Regions from separate parts of the Micromonospora sp. NPDC002389 genome, predicted to be linked through region 2. Evidence: riboswitches for the same ligand, from Rfam matches in the RefSeq annotation. Region 2 holds a riboswitch; each other region holds the start of a gene.
The links. Region 2 has a riboswitch for cyclic di-AMP ahead of ABT008_RS12835 (coiled-coil domain-containing protein). Riboswitches for the same ligand answer to the same signal wherever they lie in the genome.

Region 1: linked by a shared signal. The riboswitch ahead of ABT008_RS23380 (coiled-coil domain-containing protein) and the one ahead of ABT008_RS12835 (coiled-coil domain-containing protein) in region 2 are both predicted to bind cyclic di-AMP.
Region 3: linked by a shared signal. The riboswitch ahead of ABT008_RS19775 (NlpC/P60 family protein) and the one ahead of ABT008_RS12835 (coiled-coil domain-containing protein) in region 2 are both predicted to bind cyclic di-AMP.
Region 4: linked by a shared signal. The riboswitch ahead of ABT008_RS10200 (C39 family peptidase) and the one ahead of ABT008_RS12835 (coiled-coil domain-containing protein) in region 2 are both predicted to bind cyclic di-AMP.

The regions. Positions count from the first base shown of each region.
Region 1 covers NZ_JBEOWP010000013.1:94,893-102,036, reverse strand. The annotation lists gene ABT008_RS23390 (HelD family protein) at 1-516, shown strand, start outside; gene ABT008_RS23385 (P-loop NTPase family protein) at 785-1,390, shown strand; cyclic di-AMP (ydaO/yuaA leader) riboswitch at 1,576-1,708, shown strand; gene ABT008_RS23380 (coiled-coil domain-containing protein) at 1,713-2,795, shown strand; gene ABT008_RS23375 (PfkB family carbohydrate kinase) at 3,031-3,996, shown strand; gene surE (5'/3'-nucleotidase SurE) at 3,993-4,817, shown strand; gene ABT008_RS23365 (STAS domain-containing protein) at 4,821-5,186, opposite strand; gene ABT008_RS23360 (hypothetical protein) at 5,525-5,677, shown strand; gene ABT008_RS23355 (hypothetical protein) at 5,850-6,242, shown strand; gene ABT008_RS23350 (BON domain-containing protein) at 6,441-7,130, shown strand.
Region 2 covers NZ_JBEOWP010000005.1:451,709-458,852, reverse strand. The annotation lists gene ABT008_RS12855 (hypothetical protein) at 111-899, opposite strand; gene ABT008_RS12850 (hypothetical protein) at 1,114-1,536, opposite strand; gene ABT008_RS12845 (helix-turn-helix transcriptional regulator) at 1,632-1,940, opposite strand; gene ABT008_RS12840 (carbonic anhydrase) at 2,138-2,836, shown strand; gene ABT008_RS12835 (coiled-coil domain-containing protein) at 2,920-3,936, opposite strand; cyclic di-AMP (ydaO/yuaA leader) riboswitch at 3,941-4,071, opposite strand; gene ABT008_RS12830 (YibE/F family protein) at 4,238-5,617, opposite strand; gene ABT008_RS12825 (metal-sensitive transcriptional regulator) at 5,870-6,166, opposite strand; gene ABT008_RS12820 (heavy-metal-associated domain-containing protein) at 6,284-6,493, shown strand; gene ABT008_RS12815 (DUF8832 domain-containing protein) at 6,519-7,144, shown strand, end outside.
Region 3 covers NZ_JBEOWP010000009.1:317,414-324,557, reverse strand. The annotation lists gene ABT008_RS19780 (C40 family peptidase) at 67-1,080, shown strand; cyclic di-AMP (ydaO/yuaA leader) riboswitch at 1,260-1,396, shown strand; gene ABT008_RS19775 (NlpC/P60 family protein) at 1,409-2,449, shown strand; gene dcd (dCTP deaminase) at 2,501-3,079, opposite strand; gene ABT008_RS19765 (pyridoxamine 5'-phosphate oxidase family protein) at 3,159-3,692, shown strand; gene ABT008_RS19760 (zinc metalloprotease) at 3,760-4,761, opposite strand; tRNA gene ABT008_RS19755 (tRNA-Gly) at 4,975-5,048, shown strand; gene ABT008_RS19750 (hypothetical protein) at 5,092-5,556, opposite strand; gene ABT008_RS19745 (GntR family transcriptional regulator) at 5,784-6,650, shown strand; gene ABT008_RS19740 (HAD family hydrolase) at 6,647-7,144, shown strand, end outside.
Region 4 covers NZ_JBEOWP010000004.1:287,974-295,117, reverse strand. The annotation lists gene ABT008_RS10220 (polysaccharide pyruvyl transferase family protein) at 1-1,116, opposite strand, end outside; gene ABT008_RS10215 (acyltransferase family protein) at 1,323-2,696, shown strand; gene ABT008_RS10210 (hypothetical protein) at 2,821-3,225, shown strand; gene ABT008_RS10205 (hypothetical protein) at 3,405-4,169, shown strand; cyclic di-AMP (ydaO/yuaA leader) riboswitch at 4,478-4,619, shown strand; gene ABT008_RS10200 (C39 family peptidase) at 4,839-5,702, shown strand; gene ABT008_RS10195 (CDP-glycerol glycerophosphotransferase family protein) at 5,809-7,144, opposite strand, start outside.

The DNA.
Region 1 (7,144 bases), on a different contig from region 2:
GCGTGGACGGGGGATCCGCAGGAGCTGTCCCGGGCCCGGGACCAGGCGTTGGGTCGCCGTCGGCGGCACCGCTTCACGCTCACCACCAACTACCGCAACTCGGCGGAGATCTTCGCGGTGGCGGCGGCCGAGATCCGGCGGGCGTACCCGGACCTGGCCCTGCCCACCGCGGTGCGGACCACCGGGGTCGACCCGGTGGAGCTGGTGGTGCCGGCGGCGGAGCTGGAGACCAGCGTGCTGACCGCCGCGAGCGCGCTGCTCGGCGAGGTCGAGGGCACCGTCGGGGTGATCACGCCGGTGCCGCGCCGGGACGAGGTCGCGGCCTGGCTGGGCGGGCTCGGCGGCGAGCGCCTCCAGGTGGTGACCAGCCTGGAGGCCAAGGGCATGGAGTACGACGGCGTGGTGCTGGTCGCCCCCGGTGAGATCCGTGCCGATCCGGGCTCCGGCGTGCGTACGCTCTACGTCGCCCTGTCCCGGGCCACCCAGCGGCTGACCACGATCGACCCGACCGGCTGAGCCGGAGGCACCGACCGGAGATGTGGACGCGGTATTCGTTGCCTTGCGCCACTCTGCGGTGAACCTGCGGCGCCACCGGTAGCCGTAGCGGCCGGTGTAGAGGGTCAGCAGTCCGGACCATCGCCCGGTCTCCATGTGGTGTAGAACGTCGTCCTCGGTGTGGGCGGGGCTGAGGGGCCTCGCTCCCCTGGGCCGGGAGACGGCTGACGGGGCGGTCGTCCAGGGTTGTGTAGCAGCTGTGATCAGCGCGCCGGATAGGGTGCCCGTCATGCCAGCACACGAACTTCGGGCGCGTCCTGTGAAGGCGAAGCGCGTGCTCATCCTCGGCGGTCCTGGCAGTGGAAAGACGACGCTTGCACGCACGTTGGCAACGCTGCTGTCCGCGCCGTGTCGCGAGTTGGACAGGCTGGCGTATGACTCTCCGGACGGTCGTAACGAGGCTCCGTTCTGGCAGTGGACACGGACCTCTGATGGTGTCCGTCGGGAACGCGCGGCCGAACTCGCCACCACTGAAACCTGGGTGGCGGAGGGTTTGTATGCCGGCTGGACCTCAGCGTTGCGCGACGCTGCCGACGTCGTCGTCTGGCTCGACTTGCCGACGCGGATGACGACCTGGCGGGTAGTGCGGCGCGCGATTGAGCACCGACTACGCGGTGGCAGTGACTGGGATGTCCGGTCAGCCGTCCGCGTAGCGCGTGGATCGCGCAGCTACCGTTCCCGACCCCTCGCGACAGCCGAGCAACTGCATGAACGGGACGGGGCCAACGGAACCCGCACGCTTGAGCAGTTCGTCAGTCTGGTCGCGGACAAGACCATCCGTTGCCGCACTGCCGCCGACGTCCGTCGCACCACCGACTGGCTGAGCAGTGCATAGCTGAAAAGCCACTCGCCGGATCGTCGCCTGGACCGTTTGGGCACTGGACAAAAAGCAACCAAAATCCGTTATGTCTGGTTTACTGGTGATCAGGGGAACACCAGGAGTCACACCGGCTGCACCAGCCCCACCAGCACCGGTAGGCTCGGACCCGGTCTCCGCCAGGCGGCACTCGACGGTGCCGGCGGTGACCGCCGCCTAATCGCCTGCCAGGGCGAACCGGGGAACCATGTTCCAGGGGTGCATCCGCGTCCAGCGGTAGGGATCTTCCGTCCCGAACCCGTCAGCTAACCCGGTCGGCGGCTGACGGAAGGACATGTGCATGCCAGCAGTGGCAACCGTGAGACCGGCCGCCCGTACGGCGGCCCTGATCGCTGCGGGGCTCGCCCTCGCCCTGGGCGCCGCGCTCGCTCCCTTCAGCGCCGCCTCCGCAGCCCCCGGTGACGTCGGCGACGAGGGCGGCACACCGGCGCTGCGCGCCCAGTTGGAGGCGGCCAGCAAGGGCTACCTCGACGCCAAGACCGCCCTGGACCGCTCGGTCGACCGGCAGAAGAAGCTGGCCGAGCAGCTCACCACGACCGAGGGTCAGCTCACCGAACGCAGCGACAAGGTAGCCGAGATCGCCGCGCAGGCGTATCGCGGCGGCCGACTCGGTGCCGCGTCGGCGCTGCTCAACAGCGGTTCCCCGGCCGGTTTCATGGACCGCGCGGCGGCGCTGGACGCGGTGGCGGCCAATGAGGAACGCGCGCTGCGGGACCTGCGGACCACCCGGGACGAGGTCAGCAAGACCAAGCAGGCCCTCGATGTCGAGGTGCAGGAGCAGCGCAAGCAGGTGGCCGTGATGGCCAAGCGCAAGGAGCAGGCCGAGCGCTCGCTGACCGTGGCCGAGGAGCGCGCCGAGCGCGCCGAGCGGGCTGCGGCACAGGAGCGGGCCAGCCGGACCCCGGCACGCGGCGGCGGTTCCAGCAGCCCCACGGCCAAGCCGGCACCGCGCAACGCCAACGGCTCCTGGCCGGCCGAGTCGTGCAGCGTCAACGACCCCACCCCGGCCAACGGCTGCATCACGCCCCGCACCCTGCACGCGCTCAACCAGGCCAAGGCGGCCGGCTTCACCCGGTACGTCTCCTGCTACCGCGCGGGCGGCTCGGGTGAGCACCCGAAGGGTCGGGCCTGCGACTTCGCGGCGCAGAAGAACGGCTTCGGCGGGGTCGCCACCGGCGGCGACCGGACGTACGGCAACAACCTGGCGGCGTTCTACGTCAACAACGCCGACCGTCTCGCCGTGCTCTACGTGATCTGGTACAAGCAGATCTGGCTGCCGAGCAGCGGCTGGCGGACGTACAGCGGCGCGCGGGGCGACCCGTCCAGCGACCACACCAACCACGTGCACCTGTCGGTGTACTGATCCACACGGCACGCCGGGTGGCCGCCCTCGCGGGTGGTCCACCCGGCGTCGTCGTTCCCGCACTCCGAGGCGGCTGCCTCGGTTCCGCCCCGCCCGTCGCCGCGCGCTCTCCGGCCACCTTGGTTACCGTCGACATCGAAGCGGACATTTCGTGGCGACCGGGAGGAACGGTTATGAGCGGACCGCAGCGGACCCAGTGCGACGGTGCGTCGTGAGTGCGGCGACCGGACATGTGATGGTCTTCGCGCCGACCCCACTGCTCACGGTCACGATCGACCAGCCCAACGAGACTCCGGAGCTGCACCTGCACCCCGGCGGTCAGGGCGTCTGGCAGGCCCGGATGGTGCTGTCGCACGGCGTCGACGTGGTGCTCTGCACCGCGCTCGGCGGCGAGATCGGGCAGGTGCTGGAGCCGCTGCTGGTCAGCGAGGGCGTCGACCTCAAGGTGGTGGCGCGGGACTCCGGCGGCAGCGGCGGGTACGTGCACGACCGCCGCGAGGGCACCCGGCAGGAGATCGTCGACGTGACCGGGCAGCCGCTGAGCCGACACGAGTTGGACGAGCTCTACAACCTGTCGCTGGGCGAGGGGCTGCGGGCGGCGGTGAGCATCCTGAGCGGCCCGAACGACCCGTCGCTGGTCCCCGCCGACCTGTACCGGCGTTTCGCCGCCGACCTCGGCGCCAACGGCAGCCGGGTGGTGGTGGACCTCTGCGGCGACCACCTCACGGCGGTGCTGGACAGCGGGGTCTTCTTCGTCAAGGTCAGCCACGAGGAGCTGATCGCCGACGGCCGCGCGGCCGACGACGACGAGGAGCAGCTCACCCGGGCGATGTACGACCTGCACGCCACCGGCGCCGAGAACGTGGTGGTCAGCCGTGCCGACAAGCCGGCACTGGCCCTCGTCGACGGCGAGGTCTTCGAGGTGCAGATGCCCCGCCTGGAGGCGGCCGATCCGCGCGGTGCGGGGGACTCGATGACCGCCAGTGTGGCCGCCGTGGTGGCGCGCGGCGGTGACGTACGCACCGCGATCCGGACCGGCGCGGCGGCCGGCGCGCTGAACGTCACCCGGCACGGGCTGGGCACCGGGCGGCTGGACTCGATCACCGGCCTGGTGGACCGGGTACGCCTGGAGCCGGCCGGTGTCCGCCGGCAGGAACGCACCACCCCCGACGAGTTGGCCCACCGGGTGGGTGGCGCATGACCCTGCGAGTGTTGATCACCAACGACGACGGGATCGCCGCGCCGGGCATCCATGCACTGGCCCGGGCGGCGGTCGACCGAGGGCTGGACGTGGTGGTCGCGGCACCGTTGGAGGAGGCGAGCGGCACCAGCGCCGCGATGAGTGCGGTGGAGCAGGACGGGCAGGTGGTGGTCCGTGAGCATCCGTTGCCGGAGCTGGCCGGGGTACCGGCCTTCGGGGTCGGCGGCTCACCCGGCTTCATCGCGTTGATCGCCGTGCACGGCGCCTTCGGGCCGCCGCCGTCGGTGCTGCTCTCCGGCATCAACCGGGGGGCGAACGCGGGCCGGGCGGTGTTGCACTCCGGCACGGTGGGTGCGGCGTTCACCGCCGCCGCCAACGGCTGCCGGGCGTTGGCGGTGTCACTGGACGTGCTCTCCGTCGGGGAGGCGACCGCCGTCAGCGGAGGTGCCGCGGTGGCCGCCGCGGCCCGGGTACGCGACGCCGAACGGAACTGGGCCACCGCCGCCCACGTGGCGTTGGACCTGCTCCCCCGGCTGACCGCCGGTCCGGTGGAGAGCGTGCTCAACGTCAACTCGCCGGACGTGCCGCTGGGCCGGCTGCGCGGCGTACGCCGGGCGGGGCTGGCCACCTTCGGTCAGGTGCAGATGACCGTCGCCGAGGCCGGCCACGGTTTCGTGCGGACCGCGCTGGAGGAGCCCGGTCAGGCGGTGCAGCCCGGGACCGACCTGGCGTGGCTCGCCGACGGGTACGCCTCGGTGACGGCGGTCCGCGCCGTCACCGAGGTGTCCGACGTGAACCTGACCGGTCTCGACGGCGACTGACGGTCAGCCGCCGGGAAGGACCTCGGGAGTGGCGGCGGCACCGGCGTAGTACGGCTCCGGCGCGCCGAAGAGACCGAGCAGCCCGGTCACCCAGAGCTGTCGGTGCACGAACCGACTGGGTTCGGTGACGATCAGCTTGACGCCGCTGACCTCAGCCGTCTGGAAGCCGGCGACCATCGCGCTGATGCCCACCGAGTCGATGAAGGTGACCAGCCGCATGTTGAGCTCGATCCGGGCCGGCCGCCCCTTGGCCAGCACTTCGGCGATGGCCTCTTTCACCTCGTACGCGGTGTCGACGTCGATCTCGCCCCGAGGGGCGATCTCGATGACACCACCGGGCCGAACCGTCTGCAGGATCGACAGGCTCACGCGAGCACCTCCACTCGCCCGTACGACGGGCGCCTCATCAGTACGCGGGCCGCGACCGAGAGTATTCCTCCGACGGCCTCGGTCGCCACCCCTCGGGATGAGCAATTCGCGGACATCGGCGCGTCAAATCGCCCATATCCGGACTTATTACGTCCTATCACTCGGAGCAAGCCGAGGCTCGCACCGACGAACCAGGGTAGCGGGCCGCGGCTCGCCCGTCCGATATCCGGGACCCCGGCGTGCCCCCGCCAGCCGACGGCCTGACCTGCGACCAGCCGGTGCCGGTGGCGGAGTGTGCCTAGCATCACCGATGACGACCACGACGAAGGGACGACGCGATGCTTCGCAGGCTCGCCGGTCTGGCCGGTGTCAGCGCCCTGCTCGCCCTCCTGCTCGCCTGCGGGTTCGGCGGCGGGGGCGATGACGACGACGATGACGATGACGACGACTTCGCCCGCGCGGCGGTCGTCGCGGTGGTGTCCCAGGGGTGATCCGGTACGCCGCTGGCGCACCGTGCGCGGGCGGCGTCCACGCGGCCGGCACCGACCACGCAGGCACGCTGGTTTGCGGTGGCGTCCGGCGGGGCACAGCGTCGGTGGCGAACCGCCGACGTCCGAGGTCTGCCCCGGCCACCGGCTTCGGCACTGTCGAGGAGGGAACCACATGTTCGGAAGCAACCTGCTGGACCGTCGCAGCAAGCCGGAACAGATCACGGACCAGGCGTGGCAACACCTCGTCTCGGCGGGCGACAGCATCCGGGACGCCGCCCGCTCGGCGCGGCACACCTCGGCCGGTTTCGCCGACGACGCCGGTGACCTGGTCGGATCGGCGGCCGAGGAGGCGCGGCACCGGGCCAGCGTGGCCTTCGACGCGCTCGCCGGACGCCGTCCCGCGCTGCCCTGGACCCTGTTGATCGGCGCGGCCCTGGTCGGCGCCGCGATCGGCTGGGCCGCCGGCAGCGCCGCGCGGGCCGCCGGCAGCCGGGATCGGGCCGTCGACGACATCGAGTTCGTGGACGTCGAGCGCCCGGACTCCCCCGCCGGCCCGCTGACCTGACGGCACCGCCCGACCGGCAGTTCGATGTAAGGAAGGGTCCCCTGCTAACGCCTCGTGCATAGCAGGGGACCCTTCCTTGCATTTGTGCGCGGCATCTCGCCCGAGCCGGGTGAGGCCGGATCACCCGGACCCCCACCAGGCTCGGTCCCGGCGGACCCGTATCGGGTCCGCGCCCGACACCGCGAGAGGAGCGAGGAGATGGCCAGCATCTCGACGATCCAGCGCACCGACGAGCACATCCGGACCGCGGTGCTGGACGAACTCGACTGGGAGCCCCGGGTCCGGCCGCACGAGATCGGGGTGAGCGTCGCGGAGGGCGTGGTGACACTGACCGGACGGGTGGACGGCTACGCCAAGAAGTGGGCGGCGGAACGGGCCGCCCACCGGGTGGCCCAGGTCCGGGCCGTCGCCAACGACCTCGCCGTGCACACGGCCACCGGCGCGGAGCGTACCGACCCGGAGATCGCCGCCGCCGTGACGCACGCCCTCCAGTGGCACGCGTTCGTGCCGGTCGAGCAGATCGACGTGACGGTCTCGCAGGGCTGGGTCACCCTGCACGGCGAGGTCGAGTGGGAGTACCAGCGCCGGGCCGCCCAGCAGGCGGTCGCCGGGCTCGGCGGCGTACGCGGGGTCAGCGACGGTCTCGTCGTCCGACCCTCGGTACGCCCCGACGGCGCCGTGCTGGCCCAGCGGATCGTCGACGCGCTGGCCCGCAACCAGGCCACCCAGGCCGAGCAGGTGACGGTACGCGTGCACGGCGACACGGTGCTGCTGGGCGGGTTGGTGCACTCGATGCCCGAGCGAGCCGAGGTCGAACGGGTCGTCTGGTCCGCTCCCGGCATCCGCGAGGTGCAGAACCACATCGCGGTGGCCCCGGTGCTGGGCTGAGCCGTCCCGGCCGC
Region 2 (7,144 bases):
CCCGGCGAGGTCGTACCCGGCCGGTGTCCGTCCGACACCGGTCCCACGCTAGGTTCCCGCCCGACGCGCCGGAGGAGGTTCGCGCTATCTGCCTGTCGCGGCAGAACCGGTCAGTACGCGGGCGCCGCCCGCCCGCCGACCACGGTGGGCATCTCGCGGGTCTGCTCGACGCCACCCAACGCGGTCAACGGCAGCACCGACTCGCGCTCCTCGACCTGCGGCAGCAGTGCCGAGAGCGCTTCGTCGCGCAGGCTGCGTGCCGCTGCGGTGGCCAGCTCGGCGGCCCGCCAGCGCTCCTGCTCCTGCGCGTGGGCCGCCTGCTGGCGCGTGAAGAGGTTGTCGCGTACCGCCCGGCGCAGCGCCAGCTCCTGCTCGACCGGGTGCAGTCGCGGGTCCCAACCCCGGTGGGCGAAGACATCGCTGAGCTGTTCCACCGACAGCTCCCGCCGCCAGTACGCCTCCATGGCCGCCCGGTGCAGCCACCGCTCCCGGTCGGCGTACTCGGCGGGGGTGCGCGAAGTCTGCGGCAGCGGCATCCCGGTGGCTGCGGACAGCCGGCGGACGTTCGCCTCCGCCGTCTCGTACGCCTGCCACGCCCGCTCGGCCTCGTCCTGCGCGGTGAGCCACTCCTCGCGACGTCGCCGGGCCGTGGCGTCGGCCCGGTCGGCGGCCACGGCCACCTCCTCCGCCCAGCGGTCCTGGTCCCGCTGTTCCTCGGTGTGCTCGGTGCGGCTCGGCAGTGCCGCCTCGCGGATCCGGGCGCCCGCGTCGAACCGGAGGAGGTGTCGGGGGCGCAGCAGCAGGGCGGCGATGGCGAGGATCACCACGCCGAGCAGGCTCAGCCAGATCACGGCGGCCAGGGGGACGTCGGGCAGGACGTAGGAGAGAGCGGTTCGCATCATCAACACCTCGCGCGGTCGGATGAGGGTCGTCGACTTCGGGGAAGGTCTGTGGTCGCCGAGGTCGGCGACAGGACGCCGGGCCGGGCCGGGCGGGTCCGCGACGGCGGTGTGCTCCGGGGCGCTCGGCGACGGTCGGTGGCCGTGTCCGGGGTCGGGCCGGGGCGGCGGACGGTCGCGTGGGCCGGTGGGGCGTCCTGAGGCGGGCCGTCGGTCAGGCGGCCGGTGGACCGCGACGGGTCGGCTCACCGTTGCCGACGGTGGGGCGCGGCGCGGCGAGCTGGTGGACCGTGGTGGCGGTCGCGCCGGACTCGGCGGCGGGCTCGGGGCGAGCCGGCGGCGGGGTCGGGACCGTGGGCTGCGTCGGTGATGTCGCCAGCGTGCCGGAGGCCCGCACCTGCTCGGCGACCGGTGCGACGGTGCCCGGCCAGGTCGGCAGGTCGGCGGTGACGGACCAGGCGCGATGATCGGCGACAGCGTGGATCGGCTGGTCGCCCGCCTGGCGCAGTGGCAGGTTGGCGGCGGCCGTGCCGAGACCGACGGCCAGCACGAGGGCGGCCAGCGCCAGTCGGGTCAGCTCCCGCAGCGTGCGCAGCGTCGTCGGCCACAAGGGACGGGCGAGCGCGACGGACGACACGTGTTCAACCTATCGTCCCCGTGCCGAGAACGCATGGGCGCGAGTGGGATCCGGTCGGTGAACCACGCCACGTAGTCGACTGTGGACGGTGGCGGCTAGTCGGTGAACAGGGCGAGCAGGTCGCCGACCTGGCGGTCGGCCTCGGCCGGGTGGCGGAACCGGCCGGCCGGGTTGAGGGTGTACTCGTTGCGGCGCCCCACTCGGGTGCGGTGCAGATAGCCGCCCGCCTCCAGGTCGGCGACGATGGCCTGGGCGGCGCGTTCGGTGACCCCCACCTCGCTGGCGACGTCGCGCAGCCGGGCGGTGGGGTTGCGGGCGATGGCGAGCAGCACGTGTGCGTGGTTTGTCAGGAAAGTCCAGTTGCGGGTACTTTCTCGCTCGTCTGAGGTCGCCATGCCCGCCATCGTATGGCCTGCCCCTGTCGTGCTCCGGGGCTGCGCTCGCTCCCCCTCGTCTCGATTGGCAAGCGTTCTGGAATACATGAAATGCAGATCACGCATAGCTTGACGTGCCTTGCGCTGCGTGTGACGGTTGGTGGCAGCCCGTGGCCAGCGCCGGCCGGGATGACCAGGCATTCCACCGAGAGGCGAGGTGACGCCGGATGAGTCGACCCGGAACGATCGGAGCGCAGCCCGGTCCCGAACGCGAGTACCTGACCGCAGACCTTCCCGGTTCGCGGGAGCGCGCCCTCGCCGAGCTGATCGCCGGCAACCGCCGCTTCGTCACCGACACGCTCCGGCACCCCAACCAGAACGCCAGCCACCGGGCCGCCGTCGCCGCCGAGCAGCACCCCTTCGCGGTGATCGTGGGCTGCTCCGACTCCCGGCTCGCTGCGGAGATCATCTTCGACCGTGGGTTGGGTGATCTCTTCGTGGTCCGGACCGCCGGGCACACCATCGGCCCGGAGGTGCTGGGCAGCGTCGAGTACGCGGTGAGCGTGCTGCGTACGCCGCTGGTGGTGGTGCTCGGGCACGACTCGTGCGGTGCCGTCCAGGCGGCCCGGGCCGCGGCGGCCACCGGCACCGCGCCCTCGGGGCACCTGCGTGCCGTGGTGGACGCGGTGGTGCCCAGCCTGCGCCGGGCCGAGCAGGCGGGGGTCGACGACCTGGACGCGATCGTCGACATCCACATCGCGCAGACCGTCGAGGCGATGCTGGAGTCCTCCGAGGCGCTGGCCGCCGAGGTGGCCGCAGGCGGGTGCGCGGTGGTGGGCATGTCGTACCGGCTGGCCGCCGGTGAGGTGCGGACCGTCGCGGCGGAGCCCGCCGAGATGGCGGGTGTGGTCACGCCCGTGGGCTGACCCGCCGGATTGTCACCGACACGGACGACGAGGGCCGCTCCGCCAGACGGCGGAGCGGCCCTCGCAGGTCACCCGGACGGTGCTCAGTACAGCGACACGTGCACGTGGTCCGTGTGGTTGGACGGGCCGCTGTAGGACCGCCACCTGTTCTCGGTCGGGAACCAGATCTGCCGGTTCCAGATCACGTAGTAGATGCCGAGCCGGTCGGCGTTGCGGACCAGGAAGGCCGCCAGGTTGTTGCCGTAGATCCGGGTGTCGTTGTTGTGCCAGGGGCTGAACCCGCTGTTCTGCAACGACCAGTCACACGCCCGGCCCTTGGGGTGCTCGAACTTGTCACCGGGCCGCCAGCAACCGACGAAGCGGTTGAAGCCGGCGCGCTTGACCTCTTTGTACATGTGCAGCGTGCGCGGCGTGATGCAGCCCGACGTGGTCGGGTCGTTCTGGTTGCACGACTCCGGCTTCCAACTCCCGTCGGACGCGCGGTTCGGCGCGACCCGGGCGACCGGCGAGGTCGCGGCCACCAGGCCGCCGGTCAGGCTCTCGCCACCGACCAGGCGGAGTGACTTCTCCGCCTCGGTCTTCTTGCGCGCCATGTCGTTGGTCAGCTTCTGCTGTTCGCGCACCTCGGCGTCGGACGCGAGCTTGGCCCGGTCGGCGCGCTCCCTGACGGTGTTGACCTCGCCCAGCTTCTTGTCGTTGAACAGGTTCAACTCGTCGAGGGCGGAGGCCCGGTCCATGAACGAGTCCGGCGCGTTGCTCTGCAACAACATCGCTATCGCGCCCACTCGGCCGGTCCGGTACGACTGCGTCGCGATCTCGGCGACCTGCGGCCTGAGCGCTTCCAGGTCGGCCTCTGCGCGGCGCAGTTCGAGATCGAGCTTGAGCTGCCGCTTCTTGGACTTGTCCAGTTGGTTCTTGGCCTTGGAGAAGTCGCGGTTCGCCGACTCGATCAGGTCGTTGAGCATCGGCGGGTCGTCGTCGTGCTCGGCCGGCGCGGGTGGGTTCGGCGCGGCCATGGCCGGCAGGGGGCCGGCGAACACGGCGAACGCGGCGAACACGGCCACCACGGGTGTCATCCAGCGGCGTAGGGGTGCCGTCACTTCTTTCCCTTCCATCGACCGCCGACCGGGTTAGCTGACGGGTTCGGAACGGAAGTGGCCCCTACCGCTGACGCGGATTCACCCCACCTACCTGGGTCCCCGGCTCGCCTCACGGCGATTGGGCGGTGGCACCGCAGGCGCCGGTGCGCGCCTTCGGCGGTGACCGGCAGTGAGGTTACCCGACGGTCGATGTCGGTATCTACGCCCCGAACCCGGCTAGATACGTCATTTCGTAATCGCGATGAGTGACCAACGACACGGGCACGAACCGTGTCGGCAGGGGCGGTCACGCTGCGGGGTGTCACCATGTGGTGTCCGTGCTCCTGTCCGGGTCGGGCCACCGCGATCCGGTGGCGGGGAGTGTGTCACGCGCACGCGCGGTGCTGAGCGCGTGCAGGGCCTCGGTCCGGTCCGTGCCGGGCCGGGGAGTCGGGGGAGTGGGGCCGTCGCCGTCCGGCCCGTCGTCGTGCCCGCCGGGCCCGCCGGGCTCCGGCGTGTCCCGCCGTCCGGCGGTGACCACCAGCGCGGCCAGTGCGGTCGTCAGCGGTACGGCGGCGACCAGCCCCAGCGTGGCCACCACGCTGCGGACGATCTCCTGGGTGAGGAACTCGCTGGTCACGATCTGGCCGAGCGCGCGGGTGTCGGCGGTGAGTAGGAGCAGCAGCGGCAGCGACGCGCCCGCGTACGCCAGCACGATGGTGTTCACCACCGAGGCGATGTGGGCCCGGCCGACCCGGGTCGCCGAGCGGTACAGCTCCCGGCGGGTGAAGCTCGGGTTGGCGTGACGCAGTTCGGTCACGGCGGCGGCCTGGGTCACCGTGACGTCGTCGAGCACGCCGAGCGAGCCGATGATGATGCCGGCGAGGAGCAGGCCGTGCAGGTCGACGTCGCCCCGGAACATGGACAGCGTGGTGGCGTCCTCGCTGCCGAAGCCGGTCAGGTGGGTGGCCCGGGTGGCGGCTAGCCCGAGCAGGCCGGTGAGCACCAGGCTGCCGAGCGTGCCGAGGACGGCCACCGAGGTCTGTGCCGAGATGCCGTGTGTCAGGTACAGCACCACGAACATGATCAGTGCCGCGCCGACGATGGCGACCACCAACGGCGGCTGGCCGGCACTGATACCGGGCAGCACGAAGGTGATCAGGATGGCGAAACTGGCCGCCAGACCGCCGAGCGCGGCCAGGCCGCGAAGCCGCCCGAAGGCCACGATGGCGGCGGCGAACAGCACCGCGAGCCAGATCAGCGGCTTGCCCCGCTGGTGCTCGGCGATGTTGTAGTAGCTGATCGACGGGTCCTCGGGATCGGCCAGGGAGACCAGGATGATCTCGTCGCCGACGCTGACCTGGGGCGCTCCCGGCCCGTCCGGCAGCGGCGTCTGCACGTCCTCGCCGGCGTCCGGGCCGCTGTCGACTCGTACGGTCACCGTGCCGCACTGCTGCCCGGCGGTGGTCGGGGTGCCCTCGGGCACGACCGGGTTCGGTGGGCAGGGCTCGTTCACCACCCGGGTGACCGTGCCGTGGTAACGAGGCGTGTCGTCGGCGGCCTCGGGTCGGGGCGGGTCCGAGGGCCAGAGCACGAGCGCGGCGACCAGGGTGACGAGGAAGAGGGGGACCACCGTCACGATGAGGATCCGCCGCACCCGGGGTGGGGTGGGCGGAGCGGAACGGGTGTGGTCGGCGCCCATTCATTGTCTCCCAACGATTCCAAGGCGAACTACGTACCGGCGAGCGAGAAGGTTCAGCGCCGTCGGTCGGCCGCTGCTGCGGGCATCCGGGATGGCCCGAGCGTGGCAGGATGGCTGCGTACCGTGAGGGCGGGACCGGCTGGCCATCGTGGCGAATGGTAGCCAGGTCGGCATCGGAACGCAGGTCGCGAGCGTGTGTCGGATGCCGGGCGTCGGAGCCGACACCCGTGGCGGGTATGCGGGTGGGGTGGGTCAGCCGCGCTTCATCAGGCGACCGACGGCGGCCATCATCTCGGAGGCCATCTCGTCGGCGCGGCCCTCGGCGGCGCCCTCGTGCATGCAGTGCCGGGCGTGTCCGTCGAGCAGGCCGAGGGCGACCTTGTCCAGCGCGGCCTGGATCGCGGAGATCTGGGTGAGCACGTCGATGCAGTAGCGATCCTCGTCGACCATCTTCTCGACGCCGCGTACCTGCCCCTCGACACGACGTAGCCGGGCGAGCAGTTGGTCCTTGCTGGCGGTGTAGCCGCGGATCGGCGCGGGTGTGCTCATGAACACGAGGATAACGTACCCCTGGGGGGTATGGTACGGTCACGGTTGTGGATACCCCCCGAGGGTATTCGACGGGGTGCCCGGCCCGCGTGGACGGGCCTGGAGAGGAGAGTTGCCATGGTCACCACGACGTACCAGGTGCAGGGCATGACCTGCGGCCACTGCGTCAGCGCGGTCAGCGCCGAGGTCGGCGCGATCCCCGGTGTCGACGAGGTCCAGGTCGATCTGGCCAGCGGCCAGGTCACCGTCTCCAGCGAGCAGCCGCTGGACCCGGCCGCCGTCCGGGCCGCAGTCGACGAGGCCGGTTACGAGTTGGTCGCCGCCTGAGGCGACCGGAGACCGAGGTGTACCGATGAACACGGCGACGAAGTTGAGCGGCTTCGCGCTCGGCCTCGCGGCGGTGTTCGCCGCCGCGTACGGAGTCGGCCAGGTGACCGGCCCGACGGTCCCGGTCACCGCGGCTGGCCACGACGGCGCGGCGGGCCACGGCGACGGCCCGGACCAGGGCGGGCACGACGGGAACGCCGGGCACGACGGGAACGCCGGGCACGACGGGAACGCCGGGCACGACGCGGGCCCGGCCGGGCACCTGCCCGGGGGGCTGCTCGTCTCCGAGCGCGGCTACACCCTCGTGCCGGTCGAGGCCCCGGCGGGCGAGTTCGCCTTCCGGATCACCGGCCCGGACAGCCGGCCGGTGACCGGGTACGACGTGGTGCACGACAAGCCGATGCACCTGATCGTCGCCCGGCGTGACCTCTCCGGCTTCCGTCACGTGCACCCCGAGCTGGCGCCGGACGGCACCTGGCGGGTCGCCACGCCGCTCACCGCGCCCGGAGTGTGGCGGGCGTTCGCCGACTTCACCCCGACCGGTGGCGAGCCGTTGACGCTCGGCGTCGACGTGACCGTCCCCGGCACGCTGACCGAACGTCCGCTGCCCGCCCCGGCACCCACCGCCACGGTCGACGGCTACACGGTCAG
Region 3 (7,144 bases), on a different contig from region 2:
CCGTGGGTCGTCTGTCTCGCCCCTTACCGCTAGCGGGACGCCCGGTGGTCGGTCGCAAAGGAGTCGGTGCCGGTGGCAACCATGCCCCTCCATCGTCATGCGCCGGGACGCCCCACCCCCGCGCGCGGGCTGCGCAAGGTCGCTCGCCGTTTGGTCGTCCTGGTCGCCGCCGCTGCGGTCGGTGCCGGTATGGTCGCCGCGCCCGCCTACGCCGAGCCGTCGGTGGACGAGATCGAGCGCCAGATCGACAAGCAGTGGCAGCAGCTCGAACCCACCATCGAGCAGTTCAACAAGGTGCGCTCGGAGCTGCGGGTCAACCGCGAGAAGGCCGACAAGCTGGAGAAGAAGATCCAGCCGCTGGCGCTGGAGACGGAGCTGGCGATGAACCGGGTCGCCGGCCTCGCCTCCCGGTACTACATCACCGGCCCGTCGCAGGAACTCGGCGCGGTGCTGCTGAACGCGAAGCCGGACCAGCTCGGTGAGCAGATGGCCCTCCTCGACCGGCTGGCCTGGGAGGAGCGCCGTCAGCTCGAGGGCGTCATGAAGATCCGCAAGAAGTACGACGACCAGAAGGCCACGCTCGACGCGCTGATCGTCGACCAGGAGGCCAAGCAGAAGCAGCTCGCGGCGAAGAAGAAGCAGATCGACGCCGAGATCAAGCGGCTGGAGCGGTCCCTTCCGGTGACCACGGTCAAGACCACCAACTGCCCGACCATCAACGGTGTGGTCAGCGACGCGGCCCGGACGGCCATCCGGACCGCCTGCGCGCAGGTCGGCAAGCCGTACGTCTGGGGTGCCACCGGGCCGAACTCGTTCGACTGCTCCGGTCTCACCCAGTACGCGTACAAGGCGGCGGGTATCCACCTCACCCACTTCACCGGCGCCCAGTGGCGCGAGGGCAAGGTCATCTCCCGGGCCGAGGCCCGCCCTGGTGACCTGGTGTTCTTCCGCAGCGACGTGAGTCACGTCGGGCTCTATCTGGGCAACAACACGATGGTCCACTCACCACGGGCCGGTAAGCCGGTCAACGTCTCGCCGATCACGACGATGCCGGTCGCCGGCTTCCGCCGACCCGGCTGACGCCTGAGCGCGTACGCAGGAACGACGAAAGGCCCTCGGTCAAGCGACCGGGGGCCTTCTTCGTTGTCGGATTAATGCACCGAGAGTGACGGTGTGGGTGTGTTGCGTATCGACGCTGGTCGTCCCTACGCTGGTCAATCGTCGGGCCGCTGGCAGGACCGCCCACCCGGGGCGGTGACGGTCCGACACCGCCGAGTCGCTGTCCGAGCGAGCCGGGGACCCAGGTTCCCGGGGTGAGTCCGCGATGGTCGCGGTAGGGCGCCCCCTTCCCGCCCGAACCCGTCAGCTAACCCGGTAGGCGGTCTGGGAAGAAGGAGTACGCAGCCCGGTGGCACACCATGCCCCGCGGCCTCCGTCGTACCGGTCGGCGAAGCCCGGCCCGACGACGGATGCGCCGCGATCCCGCTGGTACCGCTGCACCACCGCACTCGCCGCACTCGCCGCGACCGCCGTTCTGCTGACCGGCGGCGCGACGGCGGCCCACGCCGACCCCACGGTCGACGACATCGAGCGCCAGATCGACGAGGACTGGAACCGGCTCGAAGCCGTCATCGAACGACACAACGCGACCCGACAGGACCTGGCCGGCACCCGCCGGGAGGCGGACGCCCTGACCGCCCGCATCGCCCCACTGCAACAGCAGGTGGACGAGGCGATGAAGCGGGTCGGCGCGCTGGCCGCGCGGGCGTACCGGGGCGAGCCGGTCCGCGCCGTGAACACGCTGCTGGGCAGCCGGTCGCCGAGCGAGGTCGTCGCCCAGCTCGGCCTGCTCGACCGGTACGCCCGCTTCCAGCAGGAGGACGTACGCCAGGCGCGCGAACTGCGTGACGAACTCGCCGCCGCCCGAGCCGGACTGGACCGCACCACCGCCGAGCTGACCCGCACCGAGGCCGACCTGGCCGCGAAGCGGCGGCAGATCGACACCGAGATCGAGCGGCTGCAACGGTTGCGGCTGCGCGCGTACGACGACGGGGGTGGTGGTCCGTTGCGGCCGGCGCCCTGTCCGGCCACCTACCCGGGTGGCCCGGCCGGTGAGGCGGTCACCTTCGCGTGCGCCCAGATCGGTAAGCCGTACTCGTGGGGCGCCGAGGGGCCGCACGCGTACGACTGCTCGGGGTTGATGCTGGCCGCGTGGGCGCGGGCCGGAGTGGCGCTGCCGCACAACGCGGCGCGGCAGCGGCAGGTCACGGCCTCGGTCGGTCGCGGCGACCTGCGCCCGGGTGATCTGGTCTTCTACTACCGCGACCTGCACCACGTCGGGATGTACGTCGGTGGCGGCTGGGTGGTGCACGCCTCCCGTGCCGGCAAGCCGATCGCGATGAAGCGGATGGACACCAGTCCGATCCACAGTTTCGGTCGGCCCGGCTGAGTCGCCGGGTGATCGCGGGCCCGCTCCACGGCGGCGCGGGCCCGCCGGTCGTCAGCGGGTCGGCCAGGTACGCCAGTTCTGCCAGGCGCGGCTCGGCGTCGGGCCGCGCTGCCCCTGGTAGCGCGAGCCGTAGACGAGCGAGCCGTACGGGTGCTCGGCGGGCGAGGAGAGCCGGAAGATGCAGAGCTGGCCGATCTTCATGCCGGGCCAGAGCATGATCGGCAGGTTGGCCACGTTGGACAGCTCAAGCGTCACGTGACCGGAGAAGCCGGGGTCGATGAAACCGGCGGTGGAGTGCGTCAGCAGGCCGAGGCGACCGAGGCTGGACTTGCCTTCGAGCCGGCCGGCGAGCTGGTCGCCGAGCGAGATCACCTCAAGCGTGGAGGCGAGCACGAACTCGCCCGGGTGCAGCACGAACGGCTCGCCGTCGGGCACCTCCACCGGCGAGGTCAGATCGTCCTGCTGGGTGGCCGGGTCGATGTGTGTGTAGAGGTGGTTGTTGAACACCCGGAACAGCTTGTCCAGGCGGACGTCGATGCTGGACGGCTGCACCAGGGTGGGCTCGAAGGGCTCCAGCGCCAGGGTGCCGGCCTTGATCTCGGAGACCAGGTCACGGTCGGAGAGCAGCATCGCCACACCTTAGCTGTCGGTATGCGTGACCTGCGTGTCGGACTACCTGCTTAGAACGTATGTTCGATAGGATGTCGGCATGGCATCCTGGTCCGAATTCACCGCTGACGAGCCTCGACTCGCCGACGGGATCCGCCTTCTCATGCAGCAGTACGGCCCGGGCTTCGGCTACCTGGCCACGGTCCGCGCCGACGGCGGGCCCCGGGTGCACCCGGTCTCCCCGGTGATCACCGACGACGGTCTGTTCTGCTTCGTGATCGACTCGCCGAAGCGGCGCGACCTGGAACGCGACGGGCGCTACGCGCTGCACTCGTTCCCGGCGGAGGAGAGCGACGACGAGGCGTACGTCGCCGGTCGCGCCCGACCCGTCACCGACGACGCCACCGTGGCCCGGTTGGCGCTCGCGGCCCGCGCCGCCCCGCACGCCGACTGGCGCCTGTTCGAGTTCACCGTCGACGTGGCGATGCTCACCCGGCACGAGCGCGCGGCCACCGCCGGGCTGGTCGGTCAGCCGGCCGTGCAGGTCTGGCTCGACCCGGCCGGCGCCACCCCGCAGGCTGCCCGGCCGACGCCCCACCGGACCCGCGCGGCCCGACATGTCCGTGCCGCCTGAGCACGCCGGTGCCGGCCCCGCCTGACGACGGGACCGGCACCGGAGGTACGCGCCGACGACTCCCGCGCTACGCGCGGTAGGTGTTCCAGGCGTTGATCATCCGGGTCGCCTGGCCAGGGGTGAACTGGTACATGCAGGTGTCGTACGTGTAGTCCATGAAGTTGGTGATCGGGTCCAGGCCCGTGCTGGAGCAGGTGTCCCGACCGGTCGGGCACTGGTAGGCCGCCGACGCCTCCGCCGGAGTGTCCGAGACCTGGTCGCCGCTGCCCGAGCAGCCGCCCTGGAACGTGTGGTACAGGTTCAGCCAGTGGCCGACCTCGTGGGTGCCGGTGTCACCCTGGTTGTAGTTGGTGGCGGTGCCACCCGGCAACGACTCGCTGAGCACGACCACGCCGTCCATCACGCTCAGCGTGGTCTGCGGGAAGGTCGCCCAGCCGAGCAGACCCCCGCTCAGCTCACCGAGATAGATGTTGAGCGTGCCCTTGGTGCCCTGGCGGAGTTGGGTCTTCATCTGCCGCTCGGCCGTGGAACCCTGCCGGATCGGGTACCACGACGTGTTGGTGACCCGGTTGATGCTCTGCAACTGGAACGCGAAGGCGGTGGCGGCACCGCCCGTCGCACCGGCGAACGACTGGTTCAGCACGCTGATCTGCGACTGGATCATCGAGTCGGGGATGTTCCCGCCGGCCCGGGTGGTGTCCTTGCGGATCACGTGCACCACCACCGGGATGGTGACCGAGGCCGCGGCGGCCTGGGCGCTGAGCGTACGCTGACCGACCCGCTTGGCCCGCTCCTGCAACAGGTCGGCGAACTCCGACTCCCGCTGGTGCAGTTGCGCCATGGTCAACTCGTTCGGGTCGTGCTTGACGACCGCGTCGCCCCGGACCCGGGCCGCGGTGCCCGTCGGGTCCTCACACACCTCGTCGGCGGAGACGGCGGCAGCCGTCGGAGTGGCGGCCGTGGTGGCCGCCGGCAGCAGACCGACCGTGGCCACACCGAGCGCCACCGCCAGCGACGTCGATGCGATGCCGGCGATCCGCCGGTTCAGCAGGACGGGACGGAGTCCCATAAGCCCACCTCTTTCTGGCGACGCGACCGGGGGTTGTGTCGCGCCGTGCGGGAAACGTGGGCCAGACGTTACAACGCATAGACAGATTTGAGAATGGCTATGTGTTGCCGGCATGCAACTTCTTGCGGAGCGTGCGGAGGCGGGCCGGGCGGGGTGGTCGGCGGGGGTGGCTGGGTGCACCGGGGCGGTGGCTCAGGTACAGTGGTGCCGCTTGCGGGTGTAGTTCAATGGCAGAACATCAGCTTCCCAAGCTGACAGTGCGGGTTCGATTCCCGTCACCCGCTCCAGCGTGAAGCCCAGGTCAGGATGCGCTCCCGACCTGGGCTTCATTCATGCCGACCGCTTTTCGGGCTTGCTGTGCCCGTTGCGTGTCAGGGCGCAGAGCAGTCGATAGGCGAGGTCGACGGCGCGTTGCTCCCGTCTGCGTGAGCCCCAGATCCGGTTGATGGTGGCCAGTTCGGCGCGGACGTCGGCCGAGGCGTCGCGGCGGATCTTCGCGCAATAGGAGGTGTTCGCTGCTCGTGTCTCGTCGTTAATGCGGCGGACCTCCGTCCGGCCGAGGCGACGGATGCCGGTCATCGCGAGTGCCCGGATCTCGCCGATCGACATGGTGGTCACGTCCGTCGGGATGCCGGCGACGTGGATGGCGACAGCGAGTTGACCGTTCGACAGGCGGCTCAGGCGTGCTGCTGTCAGCGATAAAGGGATGACCGGTGCCGCGATGTGGCCGGGAGCGAGGGTGACCTGCGCCGGGGTGCGTCTGGTGGCGGCTTCGTCGATAGGCTGAAGAAGCATCGTGTTCCTTTCACGAGGGCGATGCGTCTGGCCTCGGCGGGCCGCAATCCCGTCGGGGCCTTTGCTTTGCGCGTCCGCAGTCCTCGTAAGGGCGGTCGCGCGTCGATCCATAGGTGAAGCTGGGCAAGCATTGAGGACCTGAATCGACCGTAGATTTGCTTGACTAGCCAAGTCAAGGCCCTGCGGTAAACTTTCCTGGCCTGGCTAGCCAGCGTTAGGGTGTTGTGGTGAGCGAGAGCCCTGACTTCCTCGGTCAGCTTGATCCCGACGACCCGAAACAGGCGTCCCAGCAGATCGCCAACAAGCTGCGGGCTGCCATCCTCACGCGTCGACTTGCGCCGGGCGACAGGCTGCCGTCGCAACCCGAACTGGCCGCCCGCTACGGCGTGGCCCGGGAGACGGTCAAGCGAGCCTTGGACCTCCTCCGGGCCGAGCGGCTGATCGTGTCCCGTCAGGGCAGCGGTGTGTTCGTCCGAGCGCAGACGCAGCGGGCCGTCGAACTACGCCCGCACGTCGAAGCCGCGCTCGAGCGGCCCCACGTCACCATCGACTTCGCAGGATTCTCCGGCGAGACACTGCGCGACGCGCTCGCCGAGACCCTCGACAGGATGCGCGTCGGTCGACTCGCGCCCGAGACAATCGCCGTGCGCATCCTGATCTCCGACATGACCACACCGATGGCACTGCCCACGCGGGCCGATGCACAGACCGACGACCCAGCGGTACGCGAACGCGCTGAGCGAATCACCCGCCGAGCAGTAGACGCGATCATCGATCAGGTGACCGAGCTGGGCGACCTCGGCCTGATCCGGTCGGCCACCGTCGAGGTGCGGCTACAACGGGCATCCCCGCAGTTCAAGGTCTACATCCTCAACAACGAAGAAGTCTTCTACGGCTTCTATCCCGTCACCGAACGCACCGTGTCGATCAAGGGCGAGTCGATGGCCATCTACGACCTGATGGGCAAGGACGTGCCCCTGTTCCACTACGCCGTCACTGACGACGACACCTCACACGGCACACAGTTCGTGGAGGCGTCTCGCCAGTGGTTCGACTCGGTGTGGTCGACCATCGCTGACCGGTACGACGCATGAACGCCGACCTCGGCCGACTGCTCGGCGACGTTGACGCACTGCTACTCGACTTCGACGGCCCGTTATGTAGCATCTTCGCCGGATACCCGGCACCGAAGGTTGCCGCCGAGCTGGTTGACGTACTGCGGCGGCTCGGGGTCGACGTACCACCGGACCTTGTCAGCGAACCAGACCCGCTTGAAGTGCTACGCCGCACCGCCGCTACCGGCGACCAGGGCGTAATGCGAGCGATAGAAGACGCACTCTGTGCAGCCGAACGCCGCGCCGTCGACACTGCCGAACCCACGCCGTACGGCCGGGAAGTCATCGTTGGGGCGCGTCAGGCCGGGATGCCGGTGGCGGTGGTCAGCAACAACTCGGCCAGCGCGGTGAGCGCCTACCTGGCGGCGCACCGGCTGGCCGCCTACGTGTCGCCGGTAGTCGGCCGAGCGTACGCCGAGCCAGCCCGCATGAAGCCCAACCCGGAACCGATTGTGCAAGCCGTGCGTGCCCTC
Region 4 (7,144 bases), on a different contig from region 2:
CACCGCCGCGCTGTCGGCGTCGGTGAAGGAGTTGCCCAGGTCGTGCTTGTTCAGGAACTGGATCATCGTCTCGTACCGCTGCTTGTGGCCGTTGACCATGCCCGAGTAGTCGGCCTCGTCGTAGAGCTGGGCCGCGTCCACGTCGGCCGGCACGTCACGCATCACGCGGTGCGGGATCTCGAAGTAGCGGGCCAGTTCCAGGGTGCGCGAGTCGTGCGCGAAGAGGAAGCCCGGCGTACCGGCGAGCAGCGAGACGATGGTGCCGTGGATGCGGGTGCCGAAGTTGAAGTCGAACCCGGAGAGGTAGTCGATCCAGGTCCACGGGTCCACGAACATCCGCACCTTGTCCTCGGTGAACAGCGGGTGCGTGGTGTGGATCGGGATCTCGCTGCTCTTGCCACGGTCCTCGGGGGAGTCGCCGAAGAGCAGGGTGCCCAGCGTCTTGAGGTCCTGCGGGATGTAGCGCAGGTTCTCGTAGCGCTGGTGGTGCGTCTTGATGATCTGCGCCATCGACTTGACGTACGGCGAGACGGTCAACGCGATCCGGTCGTACGGGCCGATGAACGTCTTGCGCTTGTCCACCGGCAGGGTGTCGCCGTGCAGGAACATCGACGGGCAGCCGATCACGTCGACGTTGGAGAAGCCGATCGTCCGCAGGTAGTCGGCGGTGATCTCACCCCGGACGCCGATGCTGGGTGAGCGGTCGAGGACGGCCCGGCAGAAGCGGCTGACCTGGTCGTCGATCGGCCGCAGGTACTCCCGGTCACCGTCGACGTTCGTCTGCACACCCACCCCGAGCACCACGACCGGGATCTTGAGCCGCTCGATCAGCCGACTCATCGCGTCGAGCCGGTGGGCGTAGCTGCGCCGGAACGCGTTCGCCAGCGGGACCACGAAGACGTCGTACTCCTCGTTGATCCGGTCGCTGTCGCGCATGTTGACCGTGAAGCCGTTGGGCGTGATGGTGGCGGCACGGGTGGCCAGCAGCTTGTTCGCGGCGTGACTGAAGACCAGGTTGCCGGCGTTCTCACCGATCAGGTTCCGCTCGAACGTCTCCTCGGGCGAGTTGACGTCGAAGGGCCCCTTCCGGGCCCGCATCAGGATCCGCTGGTGCATCGCTGACTCTGCCTCTCGTCGGTGCCGCCCCCCGCCTCGGCATGCCCAGCGCACCACCGGGCCGGATGGCGGGGTGGGTGCTCATCCAAGTCCCGGGAATAGTAGGCCACCGGGGGACCGGTTGACACCTGAGCCACATCCGCCCCATTCCGCCCGCCTCCCCGCCCGGTTCGAGGGGGAGTGCGCGCACCGGTATGGTGCCCGGAATGACCAGCACCACCGTCGTCGATAGGCCGCCCTCCACCACCCGACGCGGTGACGCCAGCCGATTGCCCTCGTTGACCGGACTGCGCTGGATCGCCGCGCTGCTGGTCTTCGGTTTCCACGCCGGCACCATGCGCATCATCGCCGAGCCCGGTCACCAGGCGGTGGTCAGCGAGATCTTCACCCTGGGCCTGTCCGGGGTGCAGTTCTTCTTCATCCTCAGCGGCTTCGTGCTGGTCTGGTCGGCCCGGGTCGGTGACTCCCGTCGCCGGTTCTGGCGTCGCCGGATCGCCAAGATCTATCCGAACCACGTGGTGATGTGGGCGCTGGCCATGCTCGCGGCGCTCTGGTTCGCCGACCCGATCAACCCGGTGGCCGCGCTGGAGAACCTGTTCCTGCTCCAGGCGTGGGATCCGCGACCGGGCTACTTCTACAGCGTCAACAACGTGAGCTGGTCGCTCTCCTGCGAGCTGTTCTTCTATCTCTGCCTGCCGCTGGCGTTGCCGCTGGTCCGCCGGGCCCGGCCGTGGATGCTGTGGGCCGTGGTGATCGCCATGCCGCTGCTGATCCTGGCGCTCTGGCCCGGTCAGTTGCTGGTGCCGGAGCAGAGCCGTTGGTGGTTCGCCCAGATCTTCCCGCTGGTGCGGTCGCTGGAGTTCTGGATGGGCGTGGCCGCCGCCGAGCTGATGCTGCGCGGGCGCTGGCGCGGGCCCCGGCTGCCGCTGGCCACCGTGATCTTCGTCGCGACCTGGGTGGCGGCCTCGCAGTGGATCCGGGCCGAGCTCTGGGCGGCCCTGCTGTCGGTGGCGTACGTCCTGGTGATCGCGGCGGCGGCGGACGCCGACGTGCACGGCCGCCGGTCGCCGCTGCGCTCCCGGCTGATGGTCTGGCTGGGCGAGGTCTCGTTCGCCTTCTACCTGGTGCACGTCTTCGCGATCATGACGATCCTGCGGCTCACCGGCGACTGGGGCACCGGCCTGCCCGGCTGGTGGGGAGTGCCGGCGGTGATCGGGTTCCTGCTGCTCACCCTGGCGCTGGCCGCGTTGCTGCACCGCTACGTGGAGCAACCGATGATGCGGCGACTCGCTCCGAGCCGCGCCGCCTCCGTCCCGCCATCCGCCGCCGCTTCCGCCCCGCCACCCGCCGCCAGGTCCGACGGCCCGTCCGCCGCCGGGTCCGCCGGTCCACCGGCGTCCGCCGCGCCGCGCACCGCCGCGTCCGCGAGGCCGCCCACTCAGCCGCCCGCAGAAGCGTGCGCGGAGCCGCCTGCGGGGTCGCCCGTGGAGCCGCGTGCGGAGCCGCCCGCCGGGCTGCCGAGGCAGCGGGTGGCGGGTGACGAGCCGAGCACCGCCGGTCGGCGCGACCCGCACCACTGAGTCCATGGTGGATGATCCTCGCCGGCCGTCCGACCTGCTGTTTCGTGCGTCATCGGCGGCGCGTCGCCGACGCGACACGCCCGTCGCCGATGCGATTCGACGGTGGTGGCGGTAGCGTGACGATGTGCTTCCCGTCGCGTCCACCCGTCCCCTGTGGTGGCTGGCGCGCTGGGCGACGCGGCTGCTGACCGGGTTCGCGGTCGCCGCCGCGTTCACCCTCGGCGCCTGGGCGATGCCCGCACAGGGCGCCCCGGCCGGGCACCCCGCCGTCGACCGGGTCGCGTCGTCCGCCCTGCTCGCGCAGTCGCCCCACGCAGGCTGGCAGCCCGCGTCGGCCGGCACGCTGGTCGCGGTGGCCGCCACCGGGGTCGTCGACCGTGTCGACCCGGTCGGCGTACCCGGACTGCTGCCGGAGGCGCGCCCGGAGGCGCAGCGGACCGCCGCGACGGCGGTCGCAGGTCCGGCGACATCCGTCCCGACGACGGTCGCACCGGCCGCCCACGGTGCCCGCGCCCCACCCGGCGCCTGACCTCGCGCCCCGCTGCGGCCCGCCGACCGGACTCCGCCGCAGCCCGTCCCGCAACGCCCGGGACCTCTGCCCGCGACGCATCCCGTCACCGCCCCGCCCGGTCCCGTGGCACCGCCACCGGACGACCGGATACCCGGCGCGGTCCGCTGTCAGCGCACCACTGCCCACGAGGTACCGCCATGGAGAAGACCGTCCTCTACCAGTTCCTGATCGAGGTGCCCCGAGCCGCCGCCATCTGGTCGGTGCTGCTCGTGCTCGCGCTGGGCGTGCTCACCGCCCTGGTCGCCCGGCCCGAACCGGCGTCGTCCGGCGCCGACGAGACCACCGGCCCGGCCGCCGACCCCGCCGAGGCCGAGGCGGCCGACCTGCGCCGCTACGCCGGTGAGGTGGCCGTGGCCGCCGCCGGGGCCGCGCAGAACGCCGCCCGGCGGCAGGAGGCGTGGCGTACCGCTCAGACCGCTCTCGACCGGGCCTGGGCCGGATTCGACGAGGCGGAGAGCCGTGCCCGGCGGCTCGTCGGGGCCACCGCGCTGCCGGCCCCCCGCACCCCGCGCACCGCCAGCGAGTACGCCGCCCGGGAGCGCTGGCTGCACCACGCGGCGATGCAGGCGCACTGGCGCGGTGACCTGTCGGCGCGGCAGCTCACCGACGTGCTGGCGCGTCGGGCCGGCTGGGATCCCCGACTGCACCCGGCCGAACAGGAGGTCGTCCTGGCCCGGGTCGTCCGCGACAACCACCGGGCCGCGTACCGGGTTGCCGCCGAGCGGGAACGGGCCGCCTGGCGGGAGGCCGAGCTGGCCACCGAAGCGGCACGGGTGCTCTCCGCCGAGGCGTACGCCGCCGCGCAGCGCCTGCGGCCGAACCTGCTCCCGGCGCCCGCCGTCACCGCCGTCGCACGTCCGGCCGCAGCGGTCCTTCGGTGGCGCCCGGCGCGCGTGGGGTGACCCGGCTCGGCGACCGGATAGTCCGGCCGGATTGGGTGAGCCCGGTCACATCCCTCGGCCAAGCGGACGCCGAGGCGCGAACCGCCCGAGACGTGATGCGATGCCCGGAGACATTGTCTGCGGGTGGTCCCCCTGTCACCGCCTGTTGCGTCGATCGCCGTCGGTCCCGTTGCGCGACGTCGCTGACCGAACGCCCGAAAATCATCGACCTGGATCATGTTTACGCAGGTCAGAGCGGGTTGGCAGGGCAATGACCGGCCAGTAGTGTCGGCCCGTCCGATGCGGTACCCGATCGCAGGAGGCGACGCCGCATCGACCCGCCTAATCGTGGTCTCACGAACCGGGGACCCACCGCACCACTGGGGTGAATCCGCGAGCCTCGGCTCGCGGTAGGGCCATCTTCCCGCCCGAACCCGTCAGCTAACCCGGTCGGCGGTGTCGGAAGGAGCTTTCCTCTCGTGCATCCCCTCGTGGTACCCCTCTTGTTCCTCCACGGCACTGCGGTGCCCGCGCTCACCGGGCCGTCAGCCGCGAGCTGACTGCGGCCACCGCCACCGCCCGGTCGACCGGGCGCAGCCCCTCGCACGGCCCGTCCGCCCACTCGGGCGGTCCTCGGCATGTCCTGTCGAGCTGACCGCCGGAGCGGTTCGCCGTGCCTCCCTGAGCCCCGTGGAGGACTCCGTGAAGCAGACCGTCACGCGCCAGCTACGCCGGCTGGCCACCGAACGCCCCTACCAGGTCGTCGCCGCCTCGGCCGCCGCGCTGGCGCTGGCCACCGGTGCCGGTGCCGTACTCGTCGGCACCGAGGACACCCCGGCCACCGCGCACACCACGACCGCCGTCGCCGAGTTGCGCGGCGACACCGCGGTCTCCCGCGCCGAGGCCCGGGTGGAGCCGACCCCGTCGACCCCGCCCAGCAGCGCGGCCCCGAGCAGCGCCGCGCCGTCGCCGTCGCCCTCGCCGAAGATCACCTCGGCGGCTCCCTCGCCGGTGGCGACCAGTGCGAAGGCCGCACCGAAGGCACCGGCGCGGAAGGTCCTGGACTACGACTTCCAGGCGCAGACCACCGGCTACTACTGCGGCCCGGCCGCGGTACGCAACGCGCTCAGCGCCGCCGGTGTCGACCGTGACCAGGACACGCTGGCCGCCCAGCTCGGCACCACGTACGCCGGCACCAACTCGGCCCAGGACACCACCCGGGTGCTCAACGCCACGGTCAAGGGCGAGCCGTACTCGACCACGATGTTGCCGGGCGGCTCGGCCAGCCCGGCGCAGATGGACCAGCTCCAGGCCGACGTGGTGGAGGCGATCACCGACGGGCGCGGTGTCGTGGTGAACGTGGCCGGCAGCGCCACCGACACCGACGGCGGCTGGCACTCCTTCCCCGGCGGCCACTACGTCGCCGTGGTGGGCTACGAGGACGACGGTCGACTGGTCAAGATCGCCGACTCGGCCGACGCCTCGTACTACTCGTACTGGATGACCACCATCGATCTCGCCCACTGGGCTGCCACCCGCGGCTACTCCTCCTGAGATGTAAGGAAGGGTCCCCTGCTAACGCCTCGTGCATAGCAGGGGACCCTTCCTAACATCCAGGGCGGCGGTGCTGGCCCTGCTCGACCCCTGGCGCTGAGACCGCTCAGGTGGCGCTGGGCAGCGCGGCGTCGGTCGTGGTCCGTGGTGCCGGGGCGGTCCAGGTCGGGTCCAGCTCCCGCCGGGCGGCGGCGAGGAACGCCTCGGCGTACGACTCGGCCGGGAAGTCGCCCAGGTAGCGCCGACGGGTCGCCCAGCGCGCCTCGGCGAGCGGATCGGTGTCGAGCAGCCGGGTCAGCACGTCGTCCAGGTCGGACATGTCCCGGCGCAGCACGTAGCCGGTGGCGGCGAGGGGGAACCGCTCGACGAACCGGTCACCGTCGACACCGGTGTCGGTGACCACGTAGGGCTTGCCCGAGTACAGCCAGTCGGAGACCACCCCGGAGACGTCGGAGACCAGGGCGTCGGCCCGGTTCACCGACTCGGCCAGGGTGAGCCGGCCGGCGGCGGCGCCGAACACGTGCTGACGGCCGGTGCGGGAGCGGTCGGCGGCGAGCAGTTCGTGCAGCCGGGCCAGGCGTCGGGCCGAGGCCGGATGCTGGTTGGTGTACGGGTGGGCGCGCAGGATCACCGTGGCGCCCCGGTCGAGCAGCCGCCGCAGCAGCGTCTCGGCCATCGGCAGCGAGCAGTAGTCGGCGTCGGCGTGGTGGCCGGTCCAGGTGGGGGTGTAGAGGACGGTGGGGTTGGCCAGTCCGCGCGTCGGCTGGTGGCGTACCTCGATCGCCTCGACCTGCGGACGGCCCACCACCACGAACTTCTCGGCCGGGATCTCCACCCCGGCTCGGGCGTACCGGTCGATGGCCGCCTCGCCGGCCACGAAGATCCGGTCGAAGATCGCCGACACCGGGTTGGCGCTGGGCGCCTTGTCGCTGTCGCCGTGGTGCAGTTGCACGTGGGTGAGCTGGGTGAACCGGATGCAGTGGCTGTTCTTCGCGCCGTGGTTGACATAGAACGCCACCCGCAGGCTCGGCACCAGCACCTCGTCCATGGTGCGCAGGGTGGGGCAGTAGACCACCGGGGCGGTGGTGGCCGCCGCGACGGCGGGCAGGAACTCCGGCTCCCGCAGCATCACCACGAACGGCCGACCGATCCGTTCCAGGTACGGCAGCCACATGGTGACCTGGTACTCCGAACCGGGCGGGGCGGAGAAGTGGAGCACGAACTCCGGCTGGTGCCGGCGCAGTGCCCGGGTGACCGGCGAGCCGCCGGACGCCGGCCGGAACCGGCGGCGGGCCAGGTCGAGGGCGACCGCACCGGCGGCGGCGCCGACCGGCAGGCAGACCAGCAGGGCGACCATGGCGGGCAGGCCGGCCAGGGCGGCCACGGCCAGCGCGGCGAGCAGCCCCGCGACGGCGTCGTCGAGGCGGGCGGCGACCTGCGGC